3 regions of the Burkholderia plantarii genome follow, and region 2 is predicted to be linked to each of the others. Evidence: riboswitches for the same ligand, from Rfam matches in the RefSeq annotation. Region 2 holds a riboswitch; each other region holds the start of a gene.
The links. A riboswitch is a leader RNA that binds a small molecule or an ion and turns the genes downstream of it on or off. The one in region 2 is predicted to bind cobalamin.

Region 1 (5,108 bases), 1.4 Mb from region 2:
CACGCGATAGATCGTGTGGCCGTCCACCAGCGCGCGCAGCGCGGCGATGGTTGCCTCGCGCGAGGTGACGCGCGCCGCCACCACCACCGAGTCGAACTCGTCGTGATGGTGGTCGGCGTCGTCGGCCGAGCCGTGGTGGTCGTGGCGCAGATGGATGGTTTCCTCCGAGGCCGCGTTCAGGCCGATCAGCGTCGCCAGATCGAGTTCGCCGCGCTGCGCGCGCACGATCTTCACGTGGGCCGGAATTTCCTCGCGAATGGTGGCCTCGACCGAGGCGAACTGCGCGTCGTCGAGCAGGTCGGTCTTGTTGACGATCACGAGGTCGGCCGACGAGAGCTGATCGGCGAACAGCTCGTGCAGCGGCGATTCGTGATCGAGGTTCGGATCGGCGCGGCGCTGCTCGTCCACGGCCCCGGGGTTCTCGGCGAACTGGCCGGCCGCGGCGGCCGGGCCGTCCACCACCGTCAGCACCGCGTCGCAGGTGAAGCTGTTCTTGATCGACGGCCAGTTGAACGCCTGCACGAGCGGCTTGGGCAGCGCGAGGCCCGAGGTCTCGATCAGCACGTGGTCGATGTCGGCGCGGCGCTCGACGAGCGCTTCCATCACCGGATAGAACTCCTCCTGCACCGTGCAGCACAGGCAGCCGTTGGCGAGCTCGTAGAGCTGGCCGGCCGCTTCCGCGCCCTCTTCGCAGCCGATGCCGCAACCCTTCAGGATCTCGCCGTCGATGCCGAGCTCGCCGAATTCGTTGACGATCACCGCGATCCGGCGGCCCGACGCGTTCTCGAGGATGTGACGCAGCAGCGTGGTCTTGCCGCTGCCGAGGAAGCCCGTGACGACGGTCACGGGAATTTTGCGCATTTGCATGGGAAGGATTCCGTCGGTGAGTCAGTGGATGATGCCATCGGCGCGTGGCATGGGCGATCGCGCGAGCAGGCCGCCACGCCGGCGGCCGGGGACGGCGCGCCGCCTCCCGCGGCGCGTCCCTCCGGAACCTCGCGCGCCGCGCGCCGGACCGGGTCCGGACGCGCCGCGAACGCGGCGGTTCCACCGTTCTGGCCGGTATCCGGGCTGGCGATCGCACCGCTTCGCCTTCCCGGACGCCGGCGGCATCCAGTGGCCTGGCCGCGCGTGACTCGCACGCGCGGTGAAGCGGGCCTCGCATCGCCTGCGCGATGCATTCGCTTACCGTTGCGGGGGCAGCACAGGTTGATCGCGGCCGCGGCGCGGCCCGATGCCCTGTTTCCCGTTCAACTGCGTGCGCAGGAATCCGCACGCGAGCACCAAAACGGCTGCGAGTGTAGGCGCCGCGCCGGGACGCGTCAAGGCGGCCGGGCGGGCCTCGCGCGGGCCGTCCGGCGCCGGGCGCCGGGCCGTCCGCGCGCCGTCGCTGTGCTATCGTATGCGCGCGTCTGGTGCCCGCTGCCGCGCTCGCGGCGGCGGTTGAACGGGAAACAGGAAGCGATGCGCATCCAGCGGCGCCTCGCGTGGCCTGTGCTGTCCTCGCAACGGTACGCCGCCGGCGGCGCGCGCAAGCGGGCCGCGCGGATCGACGAACGCCACTGCCGCGCGCGGCGGGAAGGCCTCGATCCGTTCGTTTCGATCGGCGGTCAGCCCGGATACCGGCCGACGCAATGGCGGGTTCGCCCGCCCCGACACGGCGCTCGCGAGGTACGCGCGCCATCGTGGCCGCGCCAGCGCGCCGTTCCGATCAACCCAGGTTCGATCCCGCTTTCGCATGACCCGCTCCGCTTCGCGTCCGGCCCCGGATCACGCGTCGTCATCCGCCGCGATGCCGTCCGGTATGGCGCGCGCGTCTGATGCCGCGCCGTTGTCATCCTCGTCGCCCTCGTCGTTATCCTCGTTGCCTTCGTCTTCGTTGCCTTCGCCCGCGTGCGCGCCGGCCGCCGGGGTGCCCACCGCCGATGCCTGCGCCCCGTCCGCCGTGCCGCGGCGCGTCGCGATCGGCGTCGGCTGCCGCGCCGGCCGCCCGGCCGAGGCGATCGACGCCGCGATCGACGCCGCGCTCGCGCGCCATCCGGGCCTGGCGCGCGAGGCCGTCGCGCTCGTCGCGACGCTCGACGCGAAGGCGGCCGAGCCCGGCCTCGTCGCCTGCTGCGCGCGCCACGGCTGGCCGCTCGTCGCGATCACGCGCGAGGTGATCGCGGCACTGACAAGCGGGCACGGCGCGAGCAGCGAAGCCGGCGGCGACCCTGACGACGCGCCCGTGCAGGCGGTGCAGGCGGTGCAGGCGCGCTTCGGCGTCGCCGGCGTGTGCGAGCCCTGCGCGCGCGCGGCCGCGCCGAACGGCACGCTGCTGGTACCGAAGACGATCCTCGACGGCGTGACCGTCGCGATCGCCGGCCCGCTCTGAACCCATCCCTCTCCCCATTTCCGCACTCAGGACCCGAAGGACGATCCGATGAAAACCGATCCCGAATCGCATCAGCGCATGACCGAACGCCGCCGCGCCGGCCACGAGAAGAAACAGGCCGAGGCCACCGTCGAGAAGGGGCTCTTGATCGTCAACACCGGCAACGGCAAGGGCAAGAGCACGGCCGCGTTCGGCATGGCGGTGCGCGTGCTCGGCCACGGCATGCGGCTCGGCGTGGTGCAGTTCATCAAGGGCGCGCTGCACACGGCCGAGCGCGACCTGCTGAACAGCTTCGCGCAGTGCGACTTCGTCACGATGGGCGACGGCTACACCTGGAACACGCAGAACCGCGACGCCGACATCGCCACCGCGCGCAAGGGCTGGGACGAGGCGCGCCGCATGATCGAGAGCGGCGACTACCAGATGGTGATCCTCGACGAGCTGAACACGGTGCTGAAGTACGAATACCTGCCGCTCGACGAGGTGCTGGCCGTGCTGGCCGCGCGCGCGCCGCTGCTGCACGTGGTGGTCACCGGCCGCCACGCGCCCGACGCGCTGGTGGAGGCCGCCGATCTCGTCACCGAGATGCGGCTCGTCAAGCACCCGTACCGCGAGCAGCACGTGAAGGCGCAGCGCGGCGTGGAGTTCTGATGACGACGGCCGGCGCGCCCGCCTGCCCCGCGCTGTTCGTCAGCGCGAGCGGTTCGGGCCAGGGCAAGACCTCCGTGACCGCCGGGCTCGCGCGGCTGCACCGGCGGCTCGGCCGGCGCGTGCGCGTGTTCAAGACCGGCCCGGACTTCCTCGATCCGATGATCCTCGCGCGCGCGAGCGGCGCCGAAGTCGAGTCGCTCGATCTCGGCATGGTCGGCGAGGCCGGCTGCCGCGCGCTGCTGGCACGCGCGGCAGCCGAGGCCGACGTGATCCTGATCGAGGGCGTGATGGGGCTCTACGACGGCACGCCGAGCAGCGCCGACCTGGCCTGCCGGTTCGGCGTGCCGGTGGCCGCGGTGATCTCGGCGAAATCGATGGCGCAGACCTTCGGCGCGCTCGCGTTCGGGCTCGCACGCTTTCGCCCCGAGCTGCCGTTTCACGGCGTGCTCGCCAACCGGGTCGGCTCGGCGCGCCACGCGACGCTGCTGCAAGCCGCGCTGCCCGACGACATCCGCTGGCTCGGCCACCTGTCGACCGACGCCGGCATCGCGCTGCCCGAACGGCACCTCGGGCTGCATCAGGCCGGCGACATCGCCGATCTCGACGCGCGGCTCGAACGCACGGCCGACGCGCTCGCGGCCACCACGCTCGCCGAGCTGCCGCCGCTGGTGCGCTTCGCGCCGCCCGAGCCCGCCCCACCGCTGCCGCGCTGGCTCGACGGCCTGCGGGTGGCGGTGGCGCGCGACGCCGCGTTCTCGTTCATCTATCCGGCCAATCTCGCGCTGCTGGCCACGCTCGGCGCGCGCGTGACGAGCTTCTCGCCGCTCGCCGACGAGCCGCTGCCCGACTGCGACGCGCTCTATCTGCCGGGCGGCTATCCCGAGCTGCATGCGGCGCGCCTGGCCGGCAGCGCGCGCAGCGCGGCCGGCATCGCCGCGCACGTGGCGGCCGGCCGGACCGTGCTGGCCGAATGCGGCGGGCTGCTCTACCTGTGCGAGACGCTGACCGACGCCGAGGGCACGACCACGCCGATGCTCGGCCTGCTGCCGGGCGCCGCCACCATGCAGCGGCGCTTCACGGCGCTCGGCATGCAGCGGCTCGACACGCCGCACGGGCCGCTCAACGGCCATACCTTCCACTATTCGAAGCTGGCGACGCCGCTCGCGCCGGCCGCGATGGCCGCGCGCCCCGACGACGGCGCGCGCGGCGAGGCCGTGTACCGGCACGGGCCGATCGTGGCGAGCTACCTGCATGCGTACTGGCCGTCGAACCCGCGCGGCCTCGCGAGCCTGCTGCGCGGCGAATGGCCCGACGCCTCCGCGCGTCTCTGAGCGAGGCCGGCGCGGCGGGCGCGCGCCACGTCGAAAGCAGGCCCCGCGCGCGGCGCGCGCCGGATCAGGTCGCGCCGATCAGCACGTCGGCCGGAATCCCGAGCCCCCGGTGCAGCCGGCGGATCATCGCGAGGCTCAGCGAGCGCTTGCCGTTCAGCACTTCGTAGATGCGATTGGTATTGCCGATATAAGGCCTGAGGTCGGCGACCGACAGGCCGTCCTGCTCCATGCGGTAGCGGATCGCGGCGATCGGGTCGTGCGCGTGCCGGCGCAGGCAGGCGTCCTCGTAGCGCTCGACGAGGCACCCGAGGATCTCGAGCTTGTCGCCGCCGGGCGTGCCGGGCTTGGCGCCGGCCTCGGCCAGCGCCGCCATCTCGGCGAGCGCGGCCTCGTAATCGGGTTCGCTGCGGATCGGGCGAATCGTCAGGTCCATCGGGTCATCTCCACGGTAGCCGCACCGGCCGGACGCGCGGCGGGATTCCGGCGGATGCCGGCCGGGAAGCGGGGCGAGCCATGGTAGTCCCCGTGCGGGACCATTCTCAATGCGACATGGCTGCGCGGGTATCGATCGGGACCGGCAGTGACGGGAATGGTGGCAGTGGCGCGCCGGCAAGACGAGGTCACCGACACCACCCGCGCCGGGACACCGATGACGACCAGGGCATGCCGAGGCGCGCGCGCCTAACGCCGCCTCGGCGCCGCCGCGAAGGCGGGCGGCACGGCGCCGCGGTCGAGCGCGTCGAGGCTCTCCG
Region 2 (5,108 bases):
TGCGCGCTCACGTACCACGCTTTGGTGATGTCGTAGCGCGCCGTCAGGTTCACGATGCCGTAGCCGCCGAGCGGCTCGCCGTTGTCGTCGCGCGCGCCGCTCGCGAGCCATTCGCCGCCCACGCGCCAGCCCCCGAACGCGCGGTTCGCCGAGAACGACGCGAAGTGCCGCGCGCGGCGCACCAGATCCTGGTTCGCGCTCTCGTCGACGGGATTCTGCAGCGTCGCCGACACGCGCAGGTCGGTCTTGCCGAGATGTCCCTGCCACGAACCCTCCACGCCCTGCACCTTGGCGCGTCCGACGTTCTGCGCGGTGTAGACGAAGCCGGTGGCGTCGGGCACGTACTGGATCAGGTTCGTGTAGCGCGTCTGGAACAGGCTCAGGCGCATCACGCCGAGCGCGTCCGAGGCGTACTGCAGCGCCGCCTCCACCGAATGGCTGCGCTCCGGCTGGATCGCGGGATTGCTCGCGCCCGGGAAGTACAGGTCGTTGAAGCTCGGCGCGCGAAACGCGTCCGAATAGCTCGCCGTGACCGTCCAGTGCTCGCTCAGGTCGAGGCCGTAGCCGAGATAGTAGCTGTTCGCGCCGCCGAAATCCGAATACTGGTCGCGCCGGACGTTGGCCTGGAACCGGCTGTTGCCGAAGCGGCCCGTGTAGCCGAGCCAGCCCGAATTGACGTGGCGCTGCGGCGCCGAGTACTCGTCCGAATCGAACGCCTGGTCGAGCCGCTCGTAGCCCGCCTGGATGGTCTGGTCGCGCGCGGGACGGAAATCGTTCTGCCAGGTGTACTGGCGGTTGTCGGTGTTGAAGTGGTCGGTGTAGGCGCCGTTGAACCAGGACTGGCTGCGGTCGTTGCCGGTCGAGACGCGCAAATGCGTGGTCCACCAGTCGGCCAGCTTGCCGTCGGCGAACACCGAGGCCTGCTGCACGCGGCTATAGAGCGTGTTGAGGTCGGTGGGCAGGCCGAACGCATTGTCGTAGCTGTTCTCGCCGTTCGACTGGAAGTAGGTGACGCCGGCCGTCCAGCCGCTCGCGAAGCGATGCTTGAGCGCGGCCGAAACGCTCTCGGTGAGGTTGCCGTTCGCGTTCGGGTTCGCGCCCGGCTGCTGCGCCGGGTTCAGCGCGGAGAAGCCGTCGGTCTTGTCGCGCGAGAGCGCGAGCGAGAACGTGGTGCGGCCGTCGGCATCGAGCCGGCCCGACACGCCCGCGTCCTGCGACTGCGTGTGATAGCTGCCATAGCCGGCCGAGAACCAGAAGCGCGGCGGATGATCGCCGCCGTCGCGCGTGAACACCTGCACCACGCCGCCGATCGCGCCCGAACCGTACAGCGACGAGACGTTGCCGTTGACCACCTCGACGTGATCGATCTGCTCGAGCGGCAGCTGGCTGATCTGCGCGGCGCCCAGGCTCGCGGAATCGACGCGCACGCCGTCGATCAGCACCAGCGACTGGGTCGATTGCGCGCCGCGCAGGAACAGCGCGGTGCTGGCACCGGGGCCGCCGTTGCGCACGATCTGCGCGCCGGGCGCGAGCGCGAGCAGCCCGGGCAGGTCGGTCGCGCTGCCGCCGTCGATGTCCTCGCGCGTGAACAGCGTGGTCTGCGGCAGCGCGTCGGCGAGCTTCTGCGGGCCGCGGCTCGCGGTCACGACGACGGAGTCGAGCGCGACCGGCACGGCGGCGGCCGTGCCGGCAGCCGGTGCCTCAGTCGGCGCGGAGGCAGACGAGGACGAAGACGCAAGCGGCGCGGATGGGGCTGCAGATACGGCGACAGGCGCGGCGGCCTGCGCCCGCGCGAGGCCGGGCAGGCCGCAGAGCGCGGCGAGCATGGCGCGAACCAAACGGGTACGCATTGGAAACATCCTGTGGAGCAGCGCGGCCCCCGCTTCCCCGCAGGTTCCGCCTCACGGAAACGGCGCACGCGGGCGACACGCTTCCCCGCTCCGGCCGGTATCCGGGCTGGCGACCACCGGCCCCGCCTTCCCGCGCAACGACGCGCAGTGGCCGCGGCCATCCGTCGTCGCGCGAGCGGGGACGGCCGATCTCGAGGGGCGGTTCGCGTCATGACCGAGGCACGATCGACGCGGTCGCTTACCGTTGCGGGGGCAGCGCAGGTTGGCGCGCCCGTATCGGCGGCTTCCTGCTTCCCGTTTAACCGCGTGCGACGTCATCTCGCACGCATGCACCGAAGCGGCGCCAGTGTAGGAGCGGGTCCGGCGAGCGTCAAGGAACGCGCGGCGCGCGTTTGCGGCAGACACGCCAGGCCGCGCGCCGCGCCGTCGATCCGCGCCCCGGCGCGAACAATCCGCCGGCCTCGCGCGCATCACGCGTCACTTGCGACGTATTTCGCGGCAAGAAGCGGGGGTGTTACGTCTGGATACGTTACAAAAGTCGGAACGCCGGAGTTTCCGCGCTAAAATGCCCGGTCTTTAGAGGACGCAGCAGATGCTCAACGAACTCGAAACCCTATCCCAGAACATTGGCCGCCTGATCGCGCTGAACCAACGCCATCATACGGAACGTCTCGCGCTCGAGGAGCAAGTCGCGCAACTGCGTGCGCAGGCCGAAGCCGTGCGCGTCGAACTCGACCAGCTGCGCGAGGAACGCAACGCGCTGGTGGCCGAACGCGACACGCTCTCCGCGAAGATCGACGACGCCCAAGTGAAACTGAACGCGATCCTCGAAAAGCTGCCGCGCACGAAGCAGACCGCCGATGGCGAGAGCCAGCTCGACCTGCTCGACGCACCGGCCGAAGCAGCGGGCAGCGGCGCGGCCAGCCACGGAGAACATGCATGACCACCAAGCAGATCGAAGTCTCGATTCTCGGCCAGGCGTATCGCCTCGCGTGCTCGCCGGAAACCGAAGCGGCGCTGCTCGAGGCGGTCGCGCGCGTGGACGCCGAGATGTCGAAGATCCGCACCAACAGCTCGGTGCGCGGCACCGACCGGATCGCCGTGATGGCCGCGCTGTCGCTGGCCTCGGAGTTGCTTCGCCTGCAACAGAGCGTTCGTCACGGAGAAGCATTTCCCGCCGAGGAAATCCGGCGTACAATGCGCCACATGAACGAACAGCTCGGCGCGGTACTGGCCCAGCACGAAGCGCGATAAGCAGCGCGCTCGCAGCGGCCACCGGCGGTTCGGCTCGAACGGTTTTGCAGTACGATGGTTTTTGCTGGAACGATTTACTCAGCTTCCCTGCCTGGTTCGCCAAGGTCATATATTCCTTGAACCAATGCCATGTGCACGGTTGCGGAAATTTGTAGCACGGGCGCGCGCGTCACTCTGTCTGATGTACCCGAAGTGCTGCTAACTGCGACCAATTCTGAACCTCAGGTTCAGGATGCCGGCCTAGCGGCCAAGGCGGGGACCTATTCGACGGCATCGGACTTTGTCCGGTGCCGTTTTTCATTGGCGCCGCCGCTTTCACGCGGCGCGCGGCCCGCCTCTCCCCCGTTCCCTGTCTCTCTGTCCCCGCGGAGCATCCATGCAATTCTGGCTGATGAAATCCGAACCGGACGAGGCGAGCATCGACGATCTCGCCGCCGCGCCGCGCCGCACGCTGCCGTGGACCGGCGTGCGCAACTATCAGGCACGCAACTTCATGCGCGACACGATGCAGGTGGGCGACGGCGTGCTGTTCTACCACTCGAGCTGCCCCGAGCCGGGCATCGCCGGGCTCGCCGAGGTCTCGTCCACGCCGTATCCCGATCCGACCCAGTTCGACGCGGACAGTCCGTACTACGATCCGAAATCGAAACCGGACGCGCCGCGCTGGACGCTGGTGGACGTGCGCTTCGTGAAGAAGACGGCGCTCGTGCCGCTCGCCGCGCTGCGCGAGCATGACGAACTCGCCGGGATGCGCGTGCTCGCCAAGGGCAACCGGCTTTCGATCACGCCGGTCACGCGCGCCGAATGGCGCTTCATCACCGAACGGCTGATGAAGTGAAGCCCGCGCCGCCGCGCCGGCCCGGATTGGCGGGATCGGCCGGATTGCAGGCGCGGCGCCGGAACTCGGCGCGTCTTTCATCGGCCTAACGTTCGCGCAAACGGGCGGAACACGGACGGCAACGCATCGCCGCCCGTTTGCCTCGACACGACGCACGGCACCGCGAACGCTCGAACGCTCGCGGCAGCCGCGCACCAACCGGAGCTCATACGATGAAAAAAACCGCTGCCGCACTCGCGCTCGCGATGTCCACGCTTGCCCTCTCCGTGGCCCCGGCCGCTCGCGCGCAGGTCACGCCGCCGCCCGCCGGCGTGCTGTCGCTGTCGGCCCAGGCCAGCACCGACGTACCGCAGGACGTGGTCGACATCACGCTGTTCTACGAGCAGGAAGCGAAGGACCCCGGCAGCCTGACGGCCGAACTGAACCGCCGCGCCGACGCCGCGCTCGCGCGTGCCCGCGGCGTGTCGGGCGTGAGCGCCCACACCGGCGGCTTCTCGGTGTACCCGAGCACCGACCGCGACGGCAAGATCTCGGCCTGGCGCGGCCGCACCGAGGTCGTGCTCGAATCGCGCGACTTCGCGGCCGCCTCGAAGCTGGCCGGCGACCTGTCGAGCTCGCTGCAGGTCGGCAACGTCGCGTTCTCGCTGTCGCCCGAAGCACAGCGCGCGGCCGAGCAGAAGCTGACCTCGCAGGCGATCCAGTCGTTTCGCGATCGCGCGGCCGAGGCCGCGAAGGCGTTCGGCTATAGCGGCTTCGCGATCCGCGAGGTGAACGTGGGCGGCGGGCGCAGCGTGCAGCCGTATCCGCGCATGATGGCGATGGACGCGGCGCCGATGGCCGCGAAGGCCGCCGCGCCGATCGCGGTCGAGGGCGGCAAGGCCACCGTCACGGTCAACGTCAACGGCTCGGTGCAGATGAAGTAAGCGTCACCGGCAAGCGGCGCCGCGCTCCGGCGCACGAACGCGGCGCGCCAAAACCAACAGCCCGGCCGGGTCACCCCGCCGGGCTGTTTTCATGCCGGGCGCCGCGGCATCATGGACGCACCGGCGCGATGGTCGGCCAGCTCACGCCGGTTCCGGCGCGCGCTTCCGACGATAGGCCCAAATCAGCAGCAGCACGCCGGCCACCACCATCGGCAGCGACAGCCACTGCCCCATCGACAGCCC
Region 3 (5,108 bases), 1.4 Mb from region 2:
CCGGATGTCCCGCGGCACGCCCGGCAAGGCTCAAGCCTTGGCGTAGAGCGTCGATTCGTCGAACCGATCGGTATCGAGCACGCGGCCGATCAGGATCAGCGCCGTGCGCTCGATCGCGGTGGCCGCGATCTTGCCGACGATGTCGGCCAGCGTGCCGGTCACGCGCGTCTCGTCGGGCCAGCTCGCGCGGTAGATCACGGCGATCGGGCAGTCGTCGCCGTAATGCGGGCGCACCTCCTCGACAATCTTCGCCAGATGCCGCACGCCGAGATGGATCGCGAGCGTCGCGCGGTGCGCGGCCAGCCCGCTAAGCGCCTCGCCCTCGGGCATCGTGGTCTTGCCCGCGTAGCGCGTGAGGATCACCGTCTGCGCGACGCCGGGCAGCGTCAGCTCGACGCCGAGCGTGGCCGCGCAGGCCGCGGTGGCGGTCACGCCGGGCACGATCTCGTAGGGAATCCCGAGTGCGCGAAGGCGGCGGATCTGCTCGCCGATCGCGCCGTACAGCGACGGGTCGCCCGAATGCACGCGCGCCACGTCCTGCCCCTTCGCATGCGCGTCGGCGAGCAGCGCGACGATCGCGTCGAGGTCCAGCTCGGCCGTATTGACCACCGTTTCGGCGCGATGGCCGTCGAGCACCGCCGCCGGCACCAGCGAGCCGGCATAGAGGATCACCGGGCAGCTGCGCACGAGGCGCTGGCCCTTCACCGTGATCAGCTCGGGGTCGCCCGGCCCCGCGCCGATGAAATACACCGTCATCTGTCGTGTTCTCCGTTGGAATGGCATGGCGCCGGGCATGCGGTCCGGCCGGCTTCCGCGCCCGGCATCACGACGCGCGCCAAGCGGCGAGCGCGTCGGCCAGCGCGGCCGGATCGTCGAAACGACGCCCGGCCTCGGGCAGCGTCGGCCGCTCGATCATCACGACCGGGATGCGCCGCTCGCGCGCGACCTCGAGCTTCGCCTCGGTCGCCGCGCCCCCGCTCATCTTGCTGACCAGTACGTCCACCCCGAGCAGCGCGAACAATGCACGCTCGGCGGACAGCTCGAACGGCCCGCGCGCGGCGATCACGTTCGCGCGCGCGTTGCCGGGATGCGCGTCGAGGCAGCGGACGGTCCAGTGCTGGTGCGCGGCAATCTCGTCCAGATGCGCGAGCGGCTCGCGGCCGAGCGTGAAGAACGGCCGCGCGAACGGCGCGATCGCGGCGGCCACGCCGGACCAGTCGCGCACCAGGCGCCAGTCGTCGCCGTCGCGCGCGGCCCAGGCCGGGCGGCGCAGCGCCCAGTAAGGCGTGCCGGTGGCCGCGCAGGCGGCCGCCGCGTTCGCGCTGATGCGCGCGGCATACGGATGCGTGGCGTCGGCCACCAGGCCGATGCCGGCCTCGCGCAGCCAGGCGGCCAGCCCGTCGGCGCCGCCGAAGCCGCCCACGCGCACCTCGCAGGCCAGATCGTCGGGGATCCTGCCGAGCCCGGCGAGGCTGTAGACGTCGGAGGCCGGCAGCGTGCGCGCGATCTTCAGCGCGTCGCCGGTGCCGCCGAGCAGCAGCACGCGCATGGCGGCGCGAGGCGTGTCGTGCGAGGTCATGCGCCGCCGTCCGCGAGCGGCTTGCGGACCTCGTAGAGCGTGACGGGCAGCGCCGGGCGCCAGGTGTCGAAGCCGCCGAGCGGCGCCGCGCCGGCCAGCGCGACGCGCGTGAGCGTGCCGCCGTGCCGGTCGCGCCAGTCGAGCAGCGCGGCCTCGGCCTGCAGCGTCACCGCGTTGGCCACCAGCCGGCCGCCCGGCTTCAGCGCGGCCCAGCAGGCGGCCAGCACGCCGGCCTCGCTGCCTCCGCCGCCCACGAACACCGCGTCGGGCACGGCAAGCCCGGCAAGCGCCTCGGGCGCGCGGCCCGCCACGATCGCGAGCCCCGGCACGCCGAGCCGGTCGCGGTTCAGCGCGATGGTCTCGCGGCGCACCGCGTCGGCCTCGATCGCGAGCGCCATGCACGATGGATGCGCGCGCATCCATTCGATGCCGATCGAGCCCGAGCCCGCGCCGACGTCCCACAGCAGTTCGCCCGGGGTCGGCGCGAGCCGCGCCAGTGTGATCGCGCGCATGTCGCGCTTGGTCAGCTGGCCGTCGTGCTGATAGGCGTCGTCGGGCAGGCCCGGGGTGAGCGGCACGGGCGGCGTGTCGGCCGCGCGCACGCAGTCGAGCGCGATCAGGTTCAGCGCGGCGACCTGCGGCGCGGGCCAGCCCTGCGCGAGCGCGTCGATGCGGCGCTCGTCGGGGCCACCCAGATGCTCGAACACGCTCATGCGCGTCGCGCCGTAGCCGGCCTCGGCCAGCCGCGCCGCGAGCGCGGCCGGCGTCGCGCCGTCGGCGCTCAGCACCAGCAGGCGCCGGCCATGATGCAGATGGCGCGCGAGCGCCGCGAGCGGGCGGCCGACGCACGACACGACCTCGAGATCCTGCAGTGCCCAGCCGAGCCGCGCCGCGGCCAGCGACGCTGCGGACGGCGCCGGCAGCACGCACAGTTCCTCGGCCGGCAGCTGCCTCGCGAGCGTCGCGCCCACGCCGTAGAACATCGGGTCGCCGCTCGCGAGCACGCACACGGCCTCGCCGCGCCGCGCCAGCAGCGCCGCGAGATCGAACGGCTTCGGCCACGGCTCGCGCCGCGCGCGCAGGCAGGCCGGCAGCATCGCCAGATGGCGCTCGCCGCCGATCACCACGGCCGCGTCGATCAGCGCGCGCCGCGCGCGCTTGCCGAGCCCCGCGAACCCGTCGTCGCCGATTCCGACCACCGTCAGCCACGCCGTCATGCCCCGTTCCCCATCCGTGCTCCACCCTTGCCGCGTTGCCGTCCATCGCCGCGCCGGGCACGCCGGCCGGCGCGCCCGGCGTATCTCGGCCGAACGAAAGCAGGCATAATACAGCCTCGTTCGCCGGTGCCCAACGGGCCTAACAGGGAACGCAGGGCGTGGCTTGCCGCGCCGCTGCGGCTGCCCCCGCAACTGCGCGCAGCGAGTGCGCCGCCCGTCGATGCCACGGCATGCCTGCCGGAAGGCGCGCGGCGGCAACCCGCTGCGCACCAGCAGACCTGCCGGCGCGATGAACGTGCCGGCCGGCATCAGGCGGGGTAAACCGATGCCGCTGCGGCGCACGCGCGAGTCGCGGGCGCCCGTCTCCCGCCGGCTCGCGACCTGACCCGGCACGCCGTTGACTCGTTCGTTATCCTCCCCTCGCTCGATCCATCGCCCGACCCTGAATCCGACCGAACGGCCGGCCGATGGCCGGAGCGATGTCGCGCCTGCCGCTGCCCCGCCCGCCGGCGCCGCGACCGCCGCCGCGCCGGCGATCCGGCCGAGCGCCTGCCCGGGGCTGGTGCGCGTGGTCGCGACGAAGGACGGCGGACTGTGCCGCGTGCGGCTGCCGGGCGGCCGGCTCGATGCCGCCGGCGCGCGCGCGCTCGCGGCGGCGGCCCGCGCGCACGCCTCGGGCGCGCTCGACGCGACCAACCGGGCGAACCTGCAGATCCGCGGCGTGTGCGCCGGCCACGAGGCCGCGCTCGCGGCGGCGCTGATCGAAGCGGGGCTCGGCCCGCTGCCCGACGGCGGCACCGATCTGGCCGCCGCGGCACTGCGCGACGACCTGCGCAACGTGATGCTGAGCCCGGCTGCCGGGCGCGATACGGGCGCGCTCGCCGACACGCGCGCGCTCGGCGCGGCGCTGCTGGCGATGCTGCAGACCGAGCCGCGCTTCGCCGCGCTGTCGCCGAAATGCTCGCTGCTGCTGGACGGCGGCGAGCGACTCGCCGCGCTCGATCATCCGCACGATCTCTGGTTCGCCGCGCTGCACGACGCCTCGGGCGAGCCGCGCTACGCGTTCGGGCTGGCCGGCCGCCCGCCCGTGACAGGCGGCGATGCGCCCGCGCTCGCCACGGTGGCGCCCGACCAGGTCGTGGCCACCGCCCATGCGCTGCTGCTCGCGTTCATCGAGCTCGCGCCGGCCGACGCGGCACGGCTGCGCGACGCGCTCGCCGTGCTGCCCGCCGAGGCGCTGCTCGCGCACGCGGCCGCGCGGCTGCCGTTCGCGCCGCACCGCGACGCGGCGCTGGCCGGCTGGCGCCGCGTCGCGGCCGAACCGCTGCGGCGCTTCGGCGTGCAGCCGGAGACGGACCCGGCCACGCGCCAGGTCGGCGCCCAGGTACCGCTCGGCCGGCTCGACGCGGCGACGCTCGTGGCGCTCGCGGCGCTGGCCGAACGCCACGGCGACGGCACGCTGCGCTTCACGCCATGGCAGAGCGTGCTGCTGCCCGGCGTGCGCGCGGCCGACGCCGACGCCGCGCTCGCCGCGCTGACGGCGCTCGGCCTCGTCGGCACGGCCGACGCGCCGCTCGCGCATCTGGTCGCCTGCGCGGGCAGCCGCGGCTGCGGCCGCGCGCTGGCCGACACCAAGGCCGACGCGCTGGCGCTGGCCGCGCGCCTCGCCGCGCCGGCCGAGGCGCATCTGAGCGGTTGCGCGCGCGCCTGCGCGCAGCCCTGGCCGGCCGCCGCCACGCTGGTGGCGGTCGAGGCCGGCCACTACGACCTTTACCGGCGCGACGGCGAGGCCGGCTTCGGCCGCCTCGCCGCGCGCCATCTGACGATCGACCAAGCCGCCGCGATGCTCGATGCGCCGCGGCGCACTCAGGACTGACTCGCATGCTCGACTACCTTCGCGACGGCCAGGCAATCTACCGGCAATCGTTCGCGACGATCCGCGCCGAAGCGGATCTGACGGCCATCCCGGCCGACCTGGAAAAACTCGCCGTGCGCGTGATCCACGCGTGCGGGATGGTCGACATCGTCGCCGACCTGCGCTTCTCGGCCGGCGCCGGCGCGGCCGGCCGCGCGGCGCTCGCGGCCGGCGCGCCGATCCTCTGCGACGCGCGGATGGTGGCCGAGGGCATCACGCGCGCGCGGCTGCCGGCCGCCAACCCGGTGTGCTGCACGCTCGGCGAGCCCGAGGTGCCGGCCCTCGCCGCGCAACTCGGCAACACGCGCTCGGCCGCCGCGCTCGAACTGTGGCGCCCGCAACTGGCCGGCAGCGTGGTGGTGATCGGCAACGCGCCCACCGCGCTGTTCCACCTGCT

Region 1: linked by a shared signal. The riboswitch ahead of bpln_RS08635 (cobalamin biosynthesis protein) and the one ahead of bpln_RS14510 (TonB-dependent receptor plug domain-containing protein) in region 2 are both predicted to bind cobalamin.
Region 3: linked by a shared signal. The riboswitch ahead of cobG (precorrin-3B synthase) and the one ahead of bpln_RS14510 (TonB-dependent receptor plug domain-containing protein) in region 2 are both predicted to bind cobalamin.

Annotation. Positions count from the first base shown of each region.
Region 1 is NZ_CP007212.1:2,001,520-2,006,627, reverse strand. It holds gene cobW (cobalamin biosynthesis protein CobW) at 1-867, opposite strand, end outside; cobalamin riboswitch at 1,041-1,303, opposite strand; cobalamin riboswitch at 1,396-1,645, shown strand; gene bpln_RS37645 (hypothetical protein) at 1,771-1,920, opposite strand; gene bpln_RS08635 (cobalamin biosynthesis protein) at 1,913-2,374, shown strand; gene cobO (cob(I)yrinic acid a,c-diamide adenosyltransferase) at 2,423-3,025, shown strand; gene bpln_RS08625 (cobyrinic acid a,c-diamide synthase CobB) at 3,025-4,356, shown strand; gene bpln_RS08620 (helix-turn-helix domain-containing protein) at 4,421-4,789, opposite strand; gene bpln_RS08615 (RNA polymerase factor sigma-70) at 5,038-5,108, opposite strand, start outside.
Region 2 is NZ_CP007212.1:3,394,660-3,399,767, forward strand. It holds gene bpln_RS14510 (TonB-dependent receptor plug domain-containing protein) at 1-1,850, opposite strand, end outside; cobalamin riboswitch at 1,926-2,202, opposite strand; gene bpln_RS14515 (coiled-coil domain-containing protein) at 2,443-2,793, shown strand; gene bpln_RS14520 (cell division protein ZapA) at 2,790-3,104, shown strand; RNA gene ssrS (6S RNA) at 3,186-3,367, shown strand; gene bpln_RS14525 (EVE domain-containing protein) at 3,481-3,942, shown strand; gene bpln_RS14530 (SIMPL domain-containing protein) at 4,155-4,865, shown strand; gene lgt (prolipoprotein diacylglyceryl transferase) at 5,007-5,108, opposite strand, start outside.
Region 3 is NZ_CP007212.1:2,030,639-2,035,746, reverse strand. It holds gene cobM (precorrin-4 C(11)-methyltransferase) at 31-756, opposite strand; gene bpln_RS08735 (cobalt-precorrin-6A reductase) at 824-1,579, opposite strand; gene bpln_RS08730 (bifunctional cobalt-precorrin-7 (C(5))-methyltransferase/cobalt-precorrin-6B (C(15))-methyltransferase) at 1,576-2,796, opposite strand; cobalamin riboswitch at 2,905-3,096, shown strand; gene cobG (precorrin-3B synthase) at 3,332-4,672, shown strand; gene bpln_RS08720 (precorrin-8X methylmutase) at 4,678-5,108, shown strand, end outside.